One region of the Pseudomonas sp. AC083 genome, then DNA from elsewhere that is predicted to be linked to it. Evidence: riboswitches for the same ligand, from Rfam matches in the RefSeq annotation. Region 1 holds a riboswitch; the other holds the start of a gene.
The links. Region 1 has a riboswitch for cobalamin ahead of cobO (cob(I)yrinic acid a,c-diamide adenosyltransferase). Riboswitches for the same ligand answer to the same signal wherever they lie in the genome.
Positions count from the first base shown of each region.

Region 2: linked by a shared signal. The riboswitch ahead of AC0IXA_RS00200 (CbtB domain-containing protein) and the one ahead of cobO (cob(I)yrinic acid a,c-diamide adenosyltransferase) in region 1 are both predicted to bind cobalamin.

Region 1 covers NZ_CEEDDH010000003.1:18,211-25,629, reverse strand. The annotation lists gene hda (DnaA regulatory inactivator Hda) at 1-286, shown strand, start outside; gene AC0IXA_RS06175 (C40 family peptidase) at 478-1,095, shown strand; gene AC0IXA_RS06170 (C40 family peptidase) at 1,311-1,847, shown strand; gene AC0IXA_RS06165 (PQQ-dependent sugar dehydrogenase) at 1,975-3,288, opposite strand; gene AC0IXA_RS06160 (hypothetical protein) at 3,355-3,939, opposite strand; cobalamin riboswitch at 4,103-4,332, shown strand; gene cobO (cob(I)yrinic acid a,c-diamide adenosyltransferase) at 4,416-5,027, shown strand; gene AC0IXA_RS06150 (cobyrinate a,c-diamide synthase) at 5,024-6,406, shown strand; gene bluB (5,6-dimethylbenzimidazole synthase) at 6,403-7,053, shown strand; gene cbiB (adenosylcobinamide-phosphate synthase CbiB) at 7,050-7,419, shown strand, end outside.
Region 2 covers NZ_CEEDDH010000001.1:51,066-58,484, reverse strand. The annotation lists gene cobN (cobaltochelatase subunit CobN) at 1-135, opposite strand, end outside; gene cobW (cobalamin biosynthesis protein CobW) at 139-1,203, opposite strand; cobalamin riboswitch at 1,303-1,514, opposite strand; cobalamin riboswitch at 2,294-2,512, shown strand; gene AC0IXA_RS00200 (CbtB domain-containing protein) at 2,636-2,833, shown strand; gene AC0IXA_RS00195 (CbtA family protein) at 2,845-3,546, shown strand; gene AC0IXA_RS00190 (cobalamin biosynthesis protein) at 3,543-3,956, shown strand; gene cobM (precorrin-4 C(11)-methyltransferase) at 4,035-4,781, shown strand; gene nfuA (Fe-S biogenesis protein NfuA) at 4,898-5,482, opposite strand; gene AC0IXA_RS00175 (fatty acid cis/trans isomerase) at 5,586-7,419, opposite strand, start outside.

The DNA.
Region 1 (7,419 bases):
ACCGCGCGAATTGCCTGTGAAGCTGGCTGACCTGAAATCCCGTCTGACCCTGGCGCTGATCTTCCAGATGCGCCCGCTCTCCGATGAAGACAAACTGCGTGCGTTGCAATTGCGCGCATCCCGTCGCGGTCTGCACCTGACCGATGAGGTTGGGCACTTTATTCTCACTCGCGGCACGCGGAGCATGAGCGCGCTGTTCGATCTCCTCGAGCAGCTTGATCAGGCGTCCCTGCAAGCGCAACGCAAGCTGACCATTCCCTTCCTCAAGGAAACTCTTGGCTGGTAGTAGTGGGCTTTTGCCAGCTTTCAGGCGCCAGAAAACCCGCGTCCCTGCCCCGATCCCCCGGCCAGACGAGTTACGCGCTTAGATGTAAACGCGAAACCGGGAAGTCACATAAAGTTCGATTGAATTTGCAAATGAGGACGATAGCGGGCATAGTCTCGGCTTCTTTACAACTATCAGCCACGGTCGTGCCCATGCTAAAGCGCTTCGCACCCCTCGTGCCTCTCGCACTCGTTACCCTGTTATTCGGTTGTGCTGCTCATTCTCCGGTTCAAGAGCCGCCGCAACAGGTCAAGAATTCTGCTACCGCCCAGTCTTCCGTTATTTATCAGGAAGAGCTGGACACCGAAAAAGAACTCAACCAGTTCAACGGCAGCAAGCCATATCAGCTTCCTGTACTGGCTGACAGCATCCTCGAACGCGGCATGTCCCTGATCGGTACCCGTTACCGTTTCGGCGGTACCTCTGAAGCCGGCTTCGATTGCAGCGGTTTCATCGGTTACCTGTTCCGCGAAGAGGCGGGCATGAACCTGCCGCGCTCGACTCGCGAAATGATCAACGTTGATGCGCCGCTGGTTTCGCGCAGCAACCTTGAGCCGGGTGATCTGCTGTTCTTCGCCACCAATGGTCGTCGCGGTCGTGTCAGTCACGCCGGCATCTACCTGGGTGACAACCAGTTCATTCACTCCAGCAGTCGTCGCAGCGGCGGTGTTCGCATCGACAGCCTGGGTGACAGCTACTGGAGCAAGACTTTCATCGAAGCCAAGCGCGCACTCGCCATGGCGCCGACCGTGGTCACCGCTCGCAAGTAAACTGCATGTCGCTGCGTTCGCGGCGACAAAACGGCACGGCAATGGAGTAGACCTAAACTTTACAAGGTGAAGTTAAAGTCTTACTTGAAGTTTGCCGCGTAGCCGCTAGAATCCTGAATCTATATTGATGGCAAACCGCCTGCGTGATGACGCAGGCGGTTTTGTTTCTGTCCATTCGGCAGAGAAAGCCGCAGCCAGATCAGGATGTTCTGCTTATGACGATGTCGGCCCGCCTCACCTTGATCCTTTGCGCCGCGCTGCTCAGCGCCTGCGCCAGCCGTACACCGCCGCCAGCCCCCGTGGTTCGCGCGCCGATCGTGTTCGCTCCTTCCCAGGCTTTTTCCCCCGTTGCTGAAGACGTGCTGTTCCGTGCCCTCGGCCTGGTCGGCACACCGTACCGCTGGGGCGGCAACACGCCAGATTCCGGTTTCGATTGCAGTGGTCTGATCGGTTTCGTCTACCGCGACGCGGCGGGAATTTCGCTGCCACGCTCGACCCGCGAAATGATCGTCATGCAGGCGCCGAATGTCGGCAAGGAAGGCTTGCAGACCGGCGACCTGATTTTCTTCGCCACCAATGGCGGCTCGCAGGTCAGTCACGCGGGGATTTACGTCGGTGAGGGACGCTTCGTGCACGCACCGGCCACGGGTGGCACGGTCAAGCTCGATAGCCTGTCGAAGGCCTATTGGCAGAAGGCGTATCTGAGCGCCAAGCGGGTGTTGCAGCCGGGGCAGCTGGCGCATAACCCCTAGCGCGTATGCATAACTAATTGTGGGAGCGAGCCTGCTCGCGAAGGCGGAGTGTCAGTCGACAATGATTTGACTAATACACCGCTTTCGCGAGCAGGCTCGCTCCCACATTTTTTGCTTCGCGCTTAACTTACTTGCTGGCCGACACGCGCCACACCTTGTTCCCGACATCATCCGCCACCAGCAAGCCACCTTGCTGATCGATCACCACGCCCACTGGGCGGCCCAGCGCGTTTTCGTCCTTGTCGAGGAAACCGGTCAGCACATCCACCGGCTGCCCGGTCGGCTTGCCGCCAGTAAACGGCACGAAAATCACCTTGTAGCCGCTGTGCGGTTTGCGGTTCCACGAGCCGTGCTGGCCAATGAATGCGCCTTCCTTGAATTGCGCCGGCAAGCGGTTGCCATCGGCGAAGGTCAGGCCCAGCGAAGCGGTGTGCGGACCGACCGCGTAATCCGGAGCGATGGCCTTGGCTACCAGATCCGGATTCTGCGGTTTGACCCGCACATCGACGTGCTGGCCATAGTAGCTGTACGGCCAGCCATAGAAGCCGCCGTCCTTGACCGAGGTTATGTAGTCCGGCACCAGATCGCTGCCGATTTCGTCACGCTCGTTGACCGCTGTCCACAAGGCGCCGCTGGTGGGTTCCCAGGCGAGGCCGTTGGGGTTGCGAATGCCCGAGGCGAAGATCCGGTGATTGCCGGTCGCCCGATCCACTTCCCAGATCGCCGCGCGGCCTTCTTCCTGATCCAGACCGTTTTCGCCAACGTTACTGTTCGAGCCGACGGTGACGTAGAGCTTGTTGCCGTCCTTGCTGGCGATGACGTTTTTGGTCCAGTGGTGATTCAGCGTGCCGCCAGGCAAGTCGACGACTTTGATCGGTTGGGTCTTGATCTCGGTGGCGCCCGGCTCGTAGTTGAAGCGCAGCAGGCGGTCGGTGTCGGCTACGTACAAATCGTTGCCGACGAGCGTCATGCCAAACGGCGAGTTGAGGTTCTGCAGGAACACCGTACGGGTTTCTGCGACGCCATCGTGGTCGGCATCACGCAACAGGGTGATGCGGTTCGGGCTGGGCACGCCGGCGCCGGCCTTGCCCATGACTTTCTTCATCACCCAGCCACGAATGCCTTTGCTGTCATCGGGCTTGGGCGGCGCGTTGGTTTCCGCCACCAGCACATCGCCGTTGGGCAGCACATAGAGCCAGCGCGGGTGATCGAGGCCTTCGGCAAACGCCGCGACCTGGGTGCCGGCCGCTGCGGTCGGTTTCGCGCCGTCCGGCCAGCCCACCGCCGGGGCGATGTTCACTGTCGGGATCAGCGTCTTGTTCGGTTCGGGCAGTTTCGGTGACGGACCGGTGCCGTCGGAGACTTGCAGGCTGGAGGTTTCACCGCAGGCGGCGAGCCCGCCTGCGACGGCGATGATAAGAGCGAGTTGGGCCTTGCGCATTGCTGATCTTCCCTATGAATGCATTCCTAAACATAGAGGAGGGCGCAGGCCCGATGGTTCAACTGCTCAACCGCGGGCTTCCTTGAACAGCACGGCGATGCCCGGATGATAGTTGCCCGCGTCGCTGTGCAATTTGCGATAGGCGTAGGGGAAATACCAGGCCACGGCGCAGGTGTGTTCCTTTTGCAGGTCGTCGACCATGTCCTGCAATTCTTCGGGGCTGGCGCTGTGCTGAGGTTTTTGCGGAGCAACAAAGAGGCAGCCGAGCTTGAGATCGCTGGCGTAGCTGATGCGCTTGGCATCAACGGTGATGTCGAGCAGGGCCTGGGTCAGGTTGAGGTTGTTGACCCGTGGCCAGCGTTGCGTGGCCTGAATGAACGCGCGGTCTTCGGCGCCGGCAATCAGCAGGTCGGCGCGGGCATTGCGTTCGCCTTCTTCGTTCTGTTTGCGCGTGGCCGTGTCGTTCAGCGTGACCATTTCAGCCATCCACGCCGCTGCCGCGAGCAGGCCGAGATTGGCTTTCTCGTCGTGCCAATATGGCGTGTCGTTGTCGCCGCGAACGGTGTTGTAGCGATCGATACAGTCAAACCAGCGTTCCAGCAACGGGCGCAGGAATTCCAGGCGCGGGTTGCTGATGATCATGCCTTGCATCGTCGTCATCCTTATTGTTGTAGTGGGCTTTTTGGAAAAAAGCATGGCTCTTTGATATCACTTGTCACAGTCTGGCACAAGATTGCCGCTGCACAATTGAGCAGCGGCAGTTATTCGCGCGCAAAGCGCCTCTTCAATTGACGCTCCACCCCCAACCCTCTAACCTTCGCCGCTTGTTTCAGGTGCTCTGTGGCCCCGCGTCGACAGAGTGAAACAGGGAAGCCGGTGAGGGTGGTCTTCAAGCGAAGCCACGACGATCCCGGCGCTGCCCCCGCAACGGTAAATGAGTGAAAACTGCGCCTTGAGCCACTGCCTCGAAAGAAGCGGGAAGGCGCGCAGTCCGGCGAAACGCCGCTCATGAGCCCGGAGACCGGCCTGATCCATCTCAGCGGCATCACGGTGGGCGATGCCAGGCTTTTTGCCGTCTATTCTTGTGCCTGCCCGCCGTTATCCAGCCTCAACGGAGAGCTCCCCCCATGACTGATTCCCCCGAGCGTGACGAGCGCCATCTGGCGCGCATGCAGCGCAAGAAAGCCGTGATCGACGAACGCATTGCCAACTCGCCCGACGAATGTGGCTTGGTGCTGGTGCTGACCGGCAACGGCAAAGGCAAGAGCAGCTCGGCGTTCGGCATGCTCGCCCGCGCGATGGGCCACGGCATGCAGTGCGGCGTGGTGCAGTTCATCAAGGGCCGCAACAGCACCGGCGAAGAATTGTTTTTCCGCCGCTTCCCCGAGCAAGTGCGTTTCCACGTCATGGGTGAAGGCTTTACCTGGGAAACCCAGGATCGTCAGCGCGACATCGCCGCGGCGACCGCCGCTTGGGAAGTCTCGCGCGAATTGTTGCGCGACCCTTCGATCGGTCTGGTGGTGCTCGACGAATTGAACATCGCCCTCAAGCACGGCTACCTCGATCTCGATCAGGTGCTCAGCGATTTGCAGGCGCGTCCGCCGATGCAACACGTGGTGGTCACCGGTCGCGGCGCCAAGCCGGAAATGATCGAGATGGGCGACACGGTCACCGAGATGGGCATGCTCAAGCACGCCTTCCAGGCCGGGATCAAAGCGCAGAAAGGCGTCGAACTTTGAAGCAACCACGCCACTGCCCGGCGGTGTTGATCGCCGCGCCGGCCTCCGGTCAGGGCAAGACCACCGTCACCGCCGCACTCGCCCGTTTGCATCGCAATCAGGGGCGCAAGGTCCGCGTGTTCAAATGCGGGCCGGACTTTCTCGATCCGATGATCCTCGAGCGCGCCAGCGGTGCGCCGGTCTATCAATTGGACATGTGGATGGTCGGCGAGCAGGAAAGTCGTCGGCTGTTGTGGGAAGCCGCCGCCGAGGCTGATCTGATTCTGATCGAGGGCGTGATGGGCCTGTTCGACGGCACGCCATCCAGCGCTGATCTGGCGCGCCACTTCGGTGTGCCGGTGCTCGGCGTGATCGATGGCACCGCCATGGCGCAGACCTTTGGCGCCTTGGCGCTGGGCCTGGCGAAGTATCAGCCGGACTTGCCGTTCGCTGGCGTGCTGGCCAACCGCGTCGGCACCTTGCGCCATGCGCAATTGCTCGAAGGCAGCCTCACCGAAGGTCTGCGCTGGTACGGCGCGCTGTCCCGCGAGACCGGCATCGAATTGCCGAGCCGCCACCTCGGTCTGGTCCAGGCCAGCGAATTGAATGATCTGGATCTGCGTCTCGACGCGGCCGCCGATGCGCTGGCCAGCAGTTGCCAAGTCGCGCTGCCCCCCGCCGTTGAATTCGCCGCGCCTGACGTCATCGCCGCCGAGCCCTTATTGAAAGGTGTGCGCATCGCCGTCGCCCGTGATGAAGCCTTTGCCTTCACCTATGGCGCCAGTCTCGATCTGCTGCGGGCGATGGGCGCCGAACTGCAATTTTTCTCGCCGATCCGCGACACCCGATTGCCCGAGGCGGACAGCCTGTATCTGCCGGGCGGTTATCCGGAACTGCACCACGTCGCGCTGGCGCAAAACACCACGATGCTTGCAGCAATCCGCGCGCACCACGCGGCGGGCAAGCCGTTGCTCGCCGAGTGTGGCGGCATGCTTTATCTGCTGGATTCGCTGACCGACGTGGAAGGCACCCGTGCTGAGCTGGTCGGTTTGCTCAAGGGCGAGGCGGTGATGCAGAAGCGTCTGGCGGCGCTGGCGTTGCAGGCGGTTGAGCTGCCGGAAGGTTCCTTGCGGGGGCATACGTATCACCATTCGCTGACTACAACCGAGCTGACGCCGATTGCCCGTGGGCTGAGTCCCAATGGCGGGCGCGGCGCTGAGGCGGTTTATCGCGAGGGGCGGATGACGGCGTCGTACGTGCACTTTTATTTCCCGTCGAATCCGACTGCGATTGCGTCATTGTTTGCGCCAGACAGTGAGGCCGGCTTCGCGAGCAAGCTCGCTCCCACAATGGATGACCTGAACCCTGTGGGAGCGAGCCTGCTCGCGAAAGGGCCATGACCGACAACACATTCTCCGAAGCCGAACGCGCAGCGGTCTACAAGGCCATCGCCGAACGCCGCGACATGCGCCACTTCACCGGTGGCAGCGTCGAGCCGCAGTTGCTGCGTCGTCTGCTCGAGGCCGCTCATCAAGCGCCGAGCGTCGGCCTGATGCAGCCTTGGCGCTTCATCCGCATCAGCGATCGTGCTCTGCGCGGGCAGATCCGCGATCTGGTGGAAGAGGAACGCATCCGCACCGCCGAGGCCCTCGGCGAGCGCAGCGATGAGTTCATGCAGCTCAAGGTCGAAGGCATCAACGATTGCGCAGAAGTGCTGGTCGCGGCGCTGATGGATGATCGCGAAAAGCACATCTTCGGTCGGCGCACGTTGCCGGAAATGGACATGGCCTCGTTGTCCTGCGCGATCCAGAACCTGTGGCTGGCCTCCCGTGCCGAGGGCCTGGGCATGGGCTGGGTCTCGCTGTTCGAACCGCAAGCCTTGGCGGATTTGCTCAAGTTGCCGGCCGGTGCCAAGCCGCTGGCGGTGTTGTGTCTGGGCCCGGTAAAGGAGTTCTATCCGGCGCCGATGCTGGTGCTCGAAGGTTGGGCGCAGGCGCGGCCGCTGAACGAGTTGCTGTACGAAAATTATTGGGGAGTGAGTCAATGAGTGTGGCGTTGCTGAGTGTCGCCGCAGTAGCGCTGGATGCGCTGTTCGGTGAACCGAAACGCTGGCATCCGCTGGTGGCGTTCGGCAATTTTGCCGGACGCATCGAGCAACGCTTCAACGCCGGCGGTCGTGGCTGGCGCAGTCATGGCGTCACCGCGTGGGTTATCGCGGTACTGCCGCTGACCTTGCTCGCCACAGCATTTTCCTGGGCGCCCTATGTCGGCTGGATCGTCGAGATTCTCGCGTTGTATTGTGCACTCGGCATGCGCAGCCTCGGCGAACATGTCGCGCCTGTCGCGGCGGCGTTGCGCGCCGATGATCTGGACGAGGCACGCAAGCGCGTCGGTTATCTGGTCAGCCGCCAGA
Region 2 (7,419 bases), on a different contig from region 1:
CTGCGCAGCCTCGGCAAGCAGCGCCAGGCTGGAATCGCCGCTGCACAGGATCACCAGCTCGGCGGGGGTTTGTCCGAGATCGGCAATGTTGTCGTCCGAGACGAATCCGCCGGGCTGGGTCCTGAGCAGGTGCATGGCTTAAACGCTGAGCGCAGCGCGCAATTGCGCTTCGAGTTGTGCGGCATCGAGTTCCTGGCCGATCAGCACCAGACGCGTGACGCGCGCTTCTTCGGCGCCCCACTGACGGTCGAAATGCTTGTCAAAACGCGTGCCCACACCCTGAATCAACAGGCGCATCGGCTTGTTCGGAATCGCCGCGAAGCCTTTCACGCGCAGAATGCCGTGCTGCACCACCAGTTGCGTCAGCGCGTCGAGCAGCAGGCTTTCATCGGCTTGCGGCAGTTCGATTGAGATCGAATCGAACGCGTCGTGATCGTGATCGTCGTCATCACCGTCATGGTGGTGATCGTGGTGACTGTGGCGGCTGTCGATGTGCTCCTCGGAGCCGGCACCGAGGCCGATCAGCACGTCGAGCGGCAGGCGGCCATTGCTGGCTTCGATGATTTTTACCGCTGGCGGCAGCTCTTCGGCGACTTCAGCGCGCACCCGAGCCAGATCTTCCGCGCTGGTCTGGTCGGCCTTGTTGAGGATGACCAGGTCAGCACTGGCCAGTTGATCGGCGAACAATTCGTGCAGCGGCGACTCGTGATCAAGGTTCGGATCGAGTTTGCGCTGGGCATCGACCTGATCCGGGAACGCTGCGAAGGTGCCAGCAGCGACGGCCGGGCTGTCGACCACGGTGATCACCGCATCAACGGTGCAGGCGCTACGGATTTCCGGCCACTGGAAGGCCTGCACCAGCGGTTTTGGCAGGGCCAGGCCCGAGGTTTCAATAAGGATGTGGTCGAGATCGCCGCGACGGGCAACCAGTTCGCGCATTACCGGGAAGAATTCTTCCTGCACCGTGCAGCACAGGCAGCCGTTGGCCAGTTCGTAAACACGGCCGCTGGCCTCTTCTTCGGTGCAGCCGATGGTGCATTGCTTGAGGATTTCACCGTCGATGCCGAGCTCGCCAAACTCGTTGACGATCACCGCGATGCGCCGGCCCTGAGCGTTATCGAGCATGTGTCGCAGCAGCGTGGTTTTGCCTGAACCGAGGAAACCGGTGACGATGGTGACGGGGAGTTTGGCCAGTGTTTTCATCGGTATGCCCTTTGGCAAGCGGCGGGCATACGGGACGAGAACCGGCAGCGCGCATGCACGCCGGAAGCATTCGCCACCGGATCACCCCGCCCGGTTGTAGTGAGAATCTGTGACGAGGCAGGTCTCCTGGCTGACGGCGTTCAGGCGCTGGGCCTGGCGTCCATTGCGCCTTCCCGCTGGCTCATCGGTTGAGCTGGCAGTGGCGTGGCAACGAACATCACCGTTCACAGTTGCGGGGGCAGCCGCGGCTTTGACCGCGTTCCCTTCTTAGCTTCGGCGAGTGCCGAAGAACCTCGAAAGCGCAAGGCTACGCATGGGTCCGTCATGGGTCAATGGTCGGTGAGTCTGAAACTGGGGTATATCCGTTGCTGCGGTAACGGCTTCTTATGGTTTCGCTCTTACAGCGAGTCCCTTTTTCAAACGCCGGAGTGCCGGCCCAGCAAAAAGGAACCAAAAGGCTTTGCCCCGGCGTACGGCCCGCTCGCTGGAGCTCGGGGTACCTTCGTTACGGAGGGGCAAAAGATCAAAAGCAACAGCAAAAGCAAAAGCCAGATCAAAAGATCGCAGCCTTCGGCGGCTCCTACAGTTGGATTGGGTACCACTTCAAGAACAGGTCGGCTGTCAGGCCGCCTTCGCGAGCAGGCTCGCTCCCACAAAAGCAAAAGCAAAGCAGCGCAGCTGCCCGCGGCGAAGCCGCCCCACTCAACAATGAGCGCAAGCTCGAGTGCTCTTGATCTTGATCCACCGGCGAAGTCGGAAGGCTGAGCGGAGGGATTGATCCGGGCGTGGGAGCGCAGCGACCGTACGACGCAGTCGTACACAGCGGAAGGAGGTGCAGCGAAGCAAACCGGAGCCGCTGCTCCCGGATCAGTTCCGCAGCGAAGGAACCCGAGCCTGCGAGGGCCGAACGTAGGAGCAAGCCTTTTTGGGTACTTTTTCGGCGTTTGGAAAAAGTGCCTCGCCGTAAGGGCGAAACCGTAATCAGCAACACCCGCAGCAACGGATATACACACAAAAACATCAGAAAAACACCCCCACCGCAGCACCGAAAACTCCCCGGAAATTGACTAAAAACCCAAACCCATGTTCTCCTGCCCACCTTGTTACGGGTGCCCTTCACAGGGTGAAACGGGAAACCGGTGAATCATGTGCTTTACTCAAAGCCATGTCAGTCCGGTGCTGCCCCCGCAACGGTAAGCGAGCGATGCGTCAGATCCACTGTGCCCCGGCATGGGAAGGTGATGCTTGCAGGTCGGCCTCGTGCCAACCCCTCGCGAGCCCGGAGACCGGCCCGCAACACCCAGCGCGCGCAAGCGCCGCTGACCACAAACAAACCCGCGGTGGGCGGGCGCTGTTCGAAATCCCTGCGTGCCCGGCTCGCAGGGATTTTCATGCGCTCTGTTTACCCGCTGACATTTCAGAGGGAAGCGCTATGTCGATCATCAGCAATACCGTCAGCCACACTGACCACATCTCCAGCAGCACCACACTCGGCCAACGCGTGGCCGCCGCCCTCTTCGCCTCGATCCTCGGTGCCAGTCTGGTCTGGTTCGCCGGCTTCTCGCACATCGAAGCGGTGCACAACGCCGCTCACGATACCCGCCACAGCGCCGCGTTCCCGTGCCACTGAGGCTTGCCGAGATGATCAAGCGTATCGCGCAAACCGCAGGCTTCACCGGCTTGCTGGCCGCCCTGCTGCTGACCCTGCTGCAGAGTTTCTGGGTATCGCCACTGATTCTGCAGGCCGAAACCTTCGAGAAATCCGAACCGGTCGCGCAAGTTCACGAACACGCCGCCGGCACCGCCGCCCACAGCCATGATGGCGAAGCCTGGGAGCCGGAAGACGGCTGGCAGCGCGTGGTCTCGACCACTGGCGGTAATCTGGTGGTGGCGGTGGGTTTCGCCCTGATGCTCGCCGGCCTGTACACCTTGCGCGCGCCAACCAAAACCTCGCAAGGGCTGCTCTGGGGTCTGGCCGGTTACGCGACGTTCGTACTCGCGCCGACCTTGGGCCTGCCACCTGAATTGCCGGGCACTGCGGCTGCCGATCTGGCTTCGCGGCAGATCTGGTGGATCGGCACCGCCGCTTCGACCGCCGTCGGCCTGGCACTGATCGCCTTCAGTCGTCACTGGCTGATGAAGCTTCTCGGTGTGGCGATTCTCGCCGTGCCGCATGTGATCGGCGCGCCGCAACCGCAGGTGCATTCGATGCTTGCCCCAGAGGCACTGGAAACCCAGTTCAAAATCGCTTCGCAGCTGACCAACGTCGCGTTCTGGCTGGCCTTGGGCTTGATCAGTGCATGGTTGTTCCGCCGTAAAAGCGCAGGTCCATATCAGGCATGACCGATGACCGCGCAGCGCCGACCCTCGTGGTCGGCCTCGGCTGCCAGCGCGGCTGCCCGGCCAGTACGTTGCGTGCATTACTCGATCAAGCGTTGCAGGCGCACCGCATCGAGCTGCGAGCGGTCAAGGCTTTGGCGAGTATCGACCTCAAGCGCCACGAACCGGGGTTGCTGGAACTGGCCACACAATTGAACCTGCCCCTGCAGTATTTCAACAGTGCCGAGTTGGCGCCCTATCAACAGCGCCTCAGTCATCAATCGCAGATCGCCTTTGAGCGCACCGGCTGCTACGGCGTGGCGGAAAGCGCCGCGCTGGCGCTGGCCGAGCAACTGATTCAGGCTCCGGTGAAACTGCTGATTCCCCGGCTGAAATATGCGCAGGCCACGCTGGCGTTGGCCGGCGCCGGGTAAAATCCCGATAATCCCCGCCATTGATCATGAGCACACTTCATCTGAGGTGCGGCTGCGCTTCTTCACAAGGATTCAACGATGACCGTCTACTTCATCGGCGCCGGCCCCGGCGACCCGGAACTCATTACCGTCAAAGGCCAACGGCTGATTCGCAACTGCCCGGTGATCATTTATGCCGGTTCGCTGGTACCCGCAGCGGTGCTGGAAGGTCATCAGGCCGAAATCGTGGCCAACAGCGCTGAACTGCATCTGGAACAAATCATCGATCTGATCAAAACTGCCCATGCTAAAGGCCAGGATGTTGCCCGTGTGCATTCGGGGGATCCAGGTCTGTACGGCGCGATCGGTGAGCAGATCCGCTACTTGCGTGAGCTGAACATTCCTTTCGAGATCATTCCGGGCGTGACCGCGACGGCAGCATGCGCAGCGCTGCTGGGCGCCGAGCTCACTCTGCCGGATATCTCGCAAAGCGTGATTCTGACCCGTTACGCCGACAAGACCGCGATGCCGGCCGGCGAGGAACTGGCCAGTCTGGCGCAACATGGCGCGACCATGGCGATTCATCTGGGGGTCAATCATCTGCAAAAGATACTGCTTGAACTGTTGCCGCATTACGGTGCGGATTGCCCGATTGCGGTGATTCACCGGGCAACGTGGCCGGATCAGGATTGGGTGGTGGGAACATTGGCGGACATTGCCGCAAAGGTCGAGGCCAAAGCGTTTCGGCGCACGGCGTTGATTCTGGTCGGGCGGGTGCTGGGCAGTGAGGTGTTTAGCGAGTCTTCGTTGTATCGCGCCGGGCATGCGCATCTGTATCGACCGTGAGTGGAACGCGGAGCGTCCCGGGCTGCGTACCCACGCAGAGCGTGGGCACGATCGAACCACAGGCATAAAAAAACGGCGCTCACGGGGCGCCGTTTTTCATGTTCGCAGCGAACGCCTTAGTAGTAGGCGTTTTCTTTCTGCGTGTGGTCGGTCACGTCGCGAACGCCCTTGAGCTCCGGGATGCGCTCGAGCAGAGTGCGCTCGATGCCTTCCTTCAAGGTCACGTCGGCCTGGCCGCAGCCCTGGCAACCGCCACCAAACTGCAACACAGCGATGCCGTCCTCGACCACATCGATCAGGCTGACCTGACCGCCGTGGCTGGCCAGCCCCGGGTTGATTTCGGTTTGCAGGTAGTAGTTGATGCGCTCGTTGACCGGGCTGTCGGCATTGACCATCGGCACCTTGGCATTTGGCGCCTTGATGGTCAGCTGGCCGCCCATACGGTCGGTGGCATAGTCGACAACGGCGTCGTCAAGAAACGCTTCGCTGAAGGAATCGATGTAAGCGGTGAAGCTTTTCAGCCCCAGCGCGGTATCTTCAGGCTTCTCTTCGCCCGGCTTGCAGTAGGCAATGCAGGTTTCGGCGTACTGGGTGCCAGGCTGGGTGATGAAGACACGGATGCCGATGCCCGGGGTGTTCTGCTTGGAGAGCAGATCGGCCAGGTAATCATGGGCGGCGTCGGTAATGGTAATAGCGGTCATAAAAACTCCTCGCAGGCTTGGGCGCAGTTTACGCCAATCGGCGCGACTGACAAAGTCCTAGTATTTTTGTCGGGAAAGAATCCCGGCATATGCCTGCGAATGCTCAAAGGTTCTCGTACCGGTTCATATCCAGCACACCCTCTTCCACCGGATCGGTTTCGTGGATGTACTGGCTCAGATCGTGGAAATACAGCCAGAACTGTGGATGACTGCGACGAATGCCCCAGCGTTCGACGATTTTTTCGAACCGATTGGCATCCCTGGCATTCTCCATCGCATCGACAAACGCTGGCACCTGCTCGGCCGGTACGTTGAAGATGAAGTTCGGGTAACTGGTGAGTACGCCCGGATAGATCGTCAAGGTGTCGAGACCCGGTTGATAGCGCAGCGACTCACCGAGCAGAAACGCCACGTTGCTGTGCGCGCGGTTGCGCAGCACGCTGTAGACCTCGCGCTTGCCGCTGGCGGTTTCAACGCGCAGCAAGGTCGCTTCGGGCATCTGGTCGATGACTTTCAACCCTGCGGCCGGTCGCGAGGCCAGACGGCTCAGGGCCTGCTCGGCGTTCTGCAACGCCGGATCTATATTCGGTCGCGAGCAATAAGCGCCGTCGCAGCGATTGATCGGGTCTGGCCGCGCGTTCAGATCACCGTAGCGCGCCAGCAACTGCATGGCGAAATCGTGTTTCGGGTCTTTCTCGTCGAGCTTCAGCGCGGTCGGTTTGTCGTCATCAATGGCCTCGTAATCGAGCCACATCTTGAATTGGCCGCCGTCCTGGTACCAATCGTTGAGGTAATCCTCGCGTGAGTCGGCGGGCATCAGGCGCAGGAAGTTCTGCTCCGCGCCATTACGGATCAGGTCGAAATACAGGCGAGTCTGCGCTTGATGGGAGACGTTGCCGAACACGTCGAAGTTGACCGCGAGCTGGTAATAGGTGCGCTCAAGCAGCGGATAGTCGAACAGCCACATGGTTTGCGGCACCTCACCGATCAGCCCCTTGGTCACCGAAGCACTGTCGAAATGGCGGAAAATGCTCAGCAAGGCGTTGTCGTTGCCGGCCCACAGCGTCGACCAGCTCGGCGCCGGCAGATCGGCGTAGCTGTCACGGCGCAGTGCCTCGTATTCGTTGCGCTTGTCGCGATAGTTGCGCCACAGGCTCAGCACGCTGCCGACATCGTCGTTCTGCCCCGGCATCGCCAGCAGCGGCGTGGCCTGGCCACGGTAGTTCGGGTCGGTGATGTAGAGGTCATGCTCCGGGGCCTGGAACAGCGCCCAGAAGTTGTCGCGGATCACGTCGGTCGCGATCTGCCCACGGCACACCGGGCCGCGAATGAAGGTGCGGACGAAGTATTCGGCGTTATCGAGCATGAACTGATAGCGCGCCTGCGCCGGAATCGCCTCGAAGGTGGCAAACGGATTGGCACGGCTCTGCGGCCCGTAACCCGGCAGCGCATTGACCTGCCAGTTGCCGCTGTAGAACAGGCTCTTGATCCGGGCCATTTTCGCCGCGCTCAGCGGATAAGTGATGTGCGTCTTGTGCACGATCACCCCCTGCACCGGCCACAAGCGGTAATACACCTGCGTGCCCGGGTCGTCGTTCGGGCGGCGCGTGGCGATCAGGTCGATCGGCTGGCCGCTCGGCGTACGCGACCGTACCCACTGGAAATAATGCCCCGGCTCGCCGTCCTTGAAATAAATGTGCGCCAGATACCAGTGCTCGAACAGCCAGCGACCGACCAGACTCTGCCGGGCGCCGGGGGCGTTGAGCAGGTTTTCCCACTGCAGGATCTGCATGGCCTCTTTGGCACTCGGCGCCAGGCTCTGCTCGTCAATCGGCGCGCCAGACGCCAGCCAGCGCTGCAAGGTCTGATATTGCTGGTCGGTCAGCCCGGTGACCGCCAGCGGCATGCCCTCCTTCGGGTGCGCGCCGGCATATCCG